Regions from separate parts of the Peribacillus sp. FSL E2-0159 genome, predicted to be linked through region 2. Evidence: a T-box and tRNA genes for the amino acid it is inferred to sense, from the RefSeq annotation. Region 2 holds a T-box; the other holds one or more tRNA genes.
The links. A T-box is a leader RNA that pairs with one kind of tRNA and senses whether it is charged. The one in region 2 lies ahead of thrS (threonine--tRNA ligase), so its partner is inferred to be a tRNA-Thr.
Positions count from the first base shown of each region.

Region 1: it encodes a tRNA-Thr, which carries the amino acid that the T-box ahead of thrS (threonine--tRNA ligase) is inferred to sense. The anticodon was not compared.

Region 1 is NZ_CP152053.1:168,123-170,371, forward strand. Features, by position in the region: rRNA gene NYE63_RS00935 (23S ribosomal RNA) at 1-565, shown strand, start outside; rRNA gene rrf (5S ribosomal RNA) at 642-757, shown strand; tRNA gene NYE63_RS00945 (tRNA-Asn) at 803-877, shown strand; tRNA gene NYE63_RS00950 (tRNA-Thr) at 881-953, shown strand; tRNA gene NYE63_RS00955 (tRNA-Glu) at 985-1,059, shown strand; tRNA gene NYE63_RS00960 (tRNA-Val) at 1,079-1,154, shown strand; tRNA gene NYE63_RS00965 (tRNA-Thr) at 1,170-1,245, shown strand; tRNA gene NYE63_RS00970 (tRNA-Tyr) at 1,264-1,347, shown strand; tRNA gene NYE63_RS00975 (tRNA-Gln) at 1,452-1,526, shown strand; tRNA gene NYE63_RS00980 (tRNA-Gly) at 1,530-1,601, shown strand; tRNA gene NYE63_RS00985 (tRNA-Ala) at 1,623-1,698, shown strand; gene rocF (arginase) at 1,910-2,249, shown strand, end outside.
Region 2 is NZ_CP152053.1:4,567,291-4,569,539, reverse strand. Features, by position in the region: gene NYE63_RS22340 (hypothetical protein) at 1-62, shown strand, start outside; gene NYE63_RS22335 (hypothetical protein) at 107-382, opposite strand; T-box leader at 505-726, shown strand; gene thrS (threonine--tRNA ligase) at 1,027-2,249, shown strand, end outside.

The DNA of each region.
Region 1 (2,249 bases), 1.4 Mb from region 2:
AAGGGAGCTTGACTGCGAGACCTACAAGTCGAGCAGGGACGAAAGTCGGGCTTAGTGATCCGGTGGTTCCGCATGGAAGGGCCATCGCTCAACGGATAAAAGCTACCCCGGGGATAACAGGCTTATCTCCCCCAAGAGTCCACATCGACGGGGAGGTTTGGCACCTCGATGTCGGCTCATCGCATCCTGGGGCTGTAGTCGGTCCCAAGGGTTGGGCTGTTCGCCCATTAAAGCGGTACGCGAGCTGGGTTCAGAACGTCGTGAGACAGTTCGGTCCCTATCCGTCGCGGGCGCAGGAAATTTGAGAGGAGCTGTCCTTAGTACGAGAGGACCGGGATGGACGCACCGCTGGTGTACCAGTTGTCTTGCCAAAGGCATAGCTGGGTAGCTACGTGCGGACGGGATAAGTGCTGAAAGCATCTAAGCATGAAGCCCCCCTCAAGATGAGATTTCCCATGGCGCAAGCTAGTAAGATCCCTGAAAGATGATCAGGTTGATAGGTCAGAGGTGGAAGCGTGGCGACATGTGGAGCTGACTGATACTAATAGATCGAGGACTTAACCAACGCTTTAAAAAAATGAAATACCTTCTTATTATTATCTAGTTTTGAAGGAATGAAAATTCTTCAAAAATGAATATAGTCTGGCAATGATGGCGAAGAGGTCATACCCGTACCCATTCCGAACACGGAAGTTAAGTTCTTCAGCGCCGATGGTAGTTGGGGGTTTCCCCCTGTGAGAGTAGGACGTTGCCAGGCTATTCATTTAAATCTTTAAATGGGTTTTAGGAAACATTATATTATTCCGCAGTAGCTCAGTGGTAGAGCATTCGGCTGTTAACCGAACGGTCGTAGGTTCGAGTCCTACCTGCGGAGCCATATGCTTCCATAGCTCAGTAGGTAGAGCACTTCCATGGTAAGGAAGAGGTCAGCGGTTCGAATCCGCTTGGGAGCTTCCCAATCTATCTATGAACACAAAACAGTTCGGCCCGTTGGTCAAGCGGTTAAGACACCGCCCTTTCACGGCGGTAACACGGGTTCGAATCCCGTACGGGTCACCATTTCTTAATTCATTAAAACGGAGGATTAGCTCAGCTGGGAGAGCATCTGCCTTACAAGCAGAGGGTCGGCGGTTCGATCCCGTCATCCTCCACCATTTTATTCTTTACTTGCCGGTGTAGCTCAACTGGTAGAGCAACTGACTTGTAATCAGTAGGTTGGGGGTTCAAGTCCTCTTGCCGGCACCATTTACAACCATATAGTGCGGAGGGGTAGCGAAGTGGCTAAACGCGGCGGACTGTAAATCCGCTCCTTCGGGTTCGGCAGTTCGAATCTGCCCCCCTCCACCATTTTAATAAAATCCTGTGGATCAGTTATATATTCTCTGTATTGGGGAAATGTATGATTACCACCTTTTTATTTTGTTGACCATTAATCTTTTCATAACATATATTGGGCTATAGCCAAGCGGTAAGGCAACGGATTTTGATTCCGTCATGCGAAGGTTCGATCCCTTCTAGCCCAGCCATTTGCGGAAGTAGTTCAGTGGTAGAATACAACCTTGCCAAGGTTGGGGTCGCGGGTTCGAATCCCGTCTTCCGCTTAATATATTTTAAATCCCTTAGGGGCCTTAGCTCAGCTGGGAGAGCGCCTGCCTTGCACGCAGGAGGTCAGCGGTTCGATCCCGCTAGGCTCCACCATCAACTACATACACCAAAACTTACGTCTTAAACCAAAAATGGTTTAAGACTTTTTTTGTTTAAGAAATAGTTGGGTATACTAATCCCCAGAAAATATTTTTTTCAAAAAACATATGTGATAGTCAAACGTGTATCTTTATACATGAAAATGTCGAGTTGAACCACTCGGCATATACGATATAAAATGGTGGAAAGGGGGAATTGTATGTCTATTCAGAAAATTTCCGTCATCGGATTGCCTATGGACCTCGGTCAAGCAAGGCGAGGGGTGGATATGGGACCTAGTGCCATTCGCTGCGCAGAGATTGTCGAGCGTCTTGAAAAGTTGAATATAGAAGTAGAGGATTTAGGGGATATAATTGTAGGGCGTCCTGAAAATGCAGATGAGCCTGGGACAAATCTAAAAAACTTACAGCTTGTTGCAGAAGGGAACACCCAGTTAGCTACAAGAGTTGATGAAATAATAGAAGGAGGTTCCTTTCCGCTTGTATTGGGGGGAGACCATTCAATAGCTATAGGTACACTGGCAGGTGTCGCAAAGCACTATGAAA
Region 2 (2,249 bases):
CTGGAATTTCGCTATGGCTTAGAATAAAGAATTCTAGTGGAACGATAGCCGATGAAAATTGAATCGATCAAAAAACCCGTCATGGTGAACGGGTTTTTCATTTTGATTAATTCTTCATCCAGGTCAAGAGCCTGACAATTTGAAGTGGTTCATTCCAGACGAGAATGAAACTTAAAAGAAAGAATGCAGCCACAGCCAAAAATTTCGACTTTCCTTTTTCATTTTTATGCATGGCCCCGAAACTGCATAACATACCAATAAGTAACACTCCGAATCCTGAGATCATAAGCAACTCGGAGGCTTTAGGTAAAGCAAGGGAACAGCAAAATGATAGTGTACCAATCACTGCAAATGCGATAGACCAATTGCTTAAACTTTTCATAGATACTCCTTTTTTTACCAATTATACCAATTTAGTGTTTGTAATGAAATTAAAAAATTTGAGGTTGTCACTTATGGAAATATATTGTAATATATATAACAATATAAAAATCCATTTACATTTTAGAAGCATTGATAAGGACATGAATCATTTTTACGGTCTGCAGAGAGGGAAGGGCAGCTGCGAACTTCCTGGCTTAGGAAACTGATTTACCGCCTTTGAGCTATATCGGTGAACAAGAGTAACTGATATCGTCTAAGCTGCGTTACAAGCTCCAGAGCCATGAGTGTTTCTTGCTTATGGGAAATTGGGTGGAACCACGGGTAAACGCACTCGTCCCTTATTTAGGGATGGGTGCGTTTTTTATTATTATAATCATTGCCATGACAAGGACATGAATCATTTTTACGGTCTGCAGAGAGGGAAGGGCAGCTGCGAACTTCCTGGCTTAGGAAACTGATTTACCGCCTTTGAGCTATATCGGTGAACGAGAGTAACTGATATCGTCTAAGCTGCGTTACAAGCTCCAGAGCCATGAGTGTTTCTTGCTTATGGGAAATTGGGTGGAACCACGGGTAAACGCGCTCGTCCCTTGCATAGGGATGAGTGCGTTTTTTTATTACAAAAAAAGGGGTGTTTATGTGATGGGTGAAAAAATGATTAAAGTTCAATTCCCGGATGGGCAGCAAAAGGAATATCCGCAAGGGATGACAGTGGAAAGTGTGGCAGGGTCCATCAGCTCAAGTTTAAGGAAAAAGGCAGTAGCAGGAAAACTGGATAAGCAACTGGTTGACCTAAGTTTCAAGTTGAATAAGGATGCCGTACTATCGATCTTGACACTGGATTCGGATGAAGGATTACAAGTTTTACGACATACATCGGCGCATGTTTTGGCGCAGGCTGTGAAAAGACTATACCGAAATGTGGAATTAGGGATGGGGCCAGTCGTGGAAGATGGTTTTTACTATGATTTTAAATTAGATCATCCTTTGAGCTCAGAAGATCTTCAAGCTATTGAAAAAGAGATGGAACATATCATAAGCGAAAATCTGGAAATTAAAAGGATCGAAGTGTCTTATGAAGAAGCTGTGAAGTTATTCGAGGGCAGAGGGGAGTCATTCAAGTTGGATATAGCAAAGAATATCCCTAAGGGTGAAAAATTAACGCTCTATCAACAGGGGGAATTCGTCGATCTATGCAAAGGGCCGCACCTTCCATCCACATCATTTGTAAAATCGTTCAAATTGACTCGTGTATCTGGTGCATATTGGCGGGGAGACAATCAAAATGAAGTTCTTCAAAGGGTGTATGGCGTGGCTTTCCGAAAGAAAAAGGATTTACAGGATCATTTTAAATTCCTGGAAGAAGCGGCCAAACGCGATCACCGTAAATTAGGGAAGCAGTTGGAGTTATTCATGTTCTCGGAGGAAGCCCCTGGAATGCCGTTTTATTTACCGAAAGGACAAATTGTTAGAAATGAATTGGAGAAGTTCTCGCGGGAGCTTCAGACTGAAGCTGATTACGACGAAGTTCGGACTCCTTACATGATGAACCTGCGGTTATGGGAACAATCGGGTCACTGGGATCATTACCATGAGAATATGTACTTTACTGAGGTGGATCAAACAAAATTCGCGATGAAGCCAATGAACTGTCCGGGTCATATGCTTATTTTCAAAAACAGTCTTTATTCTTACAGGGATTTACCCATCCGGATGGCCGAATTCGGTCAAGTCCACCGTCATGAATATAGCGGTGCATTGAACGGGATGCTGCGGGTCCGTACATTTTGTCAGGATGATGCACACATTTATGTTCGGAAGGATCAAATCGAGGGTGAAATTAAACAAGTGTTTCATCTGATTGA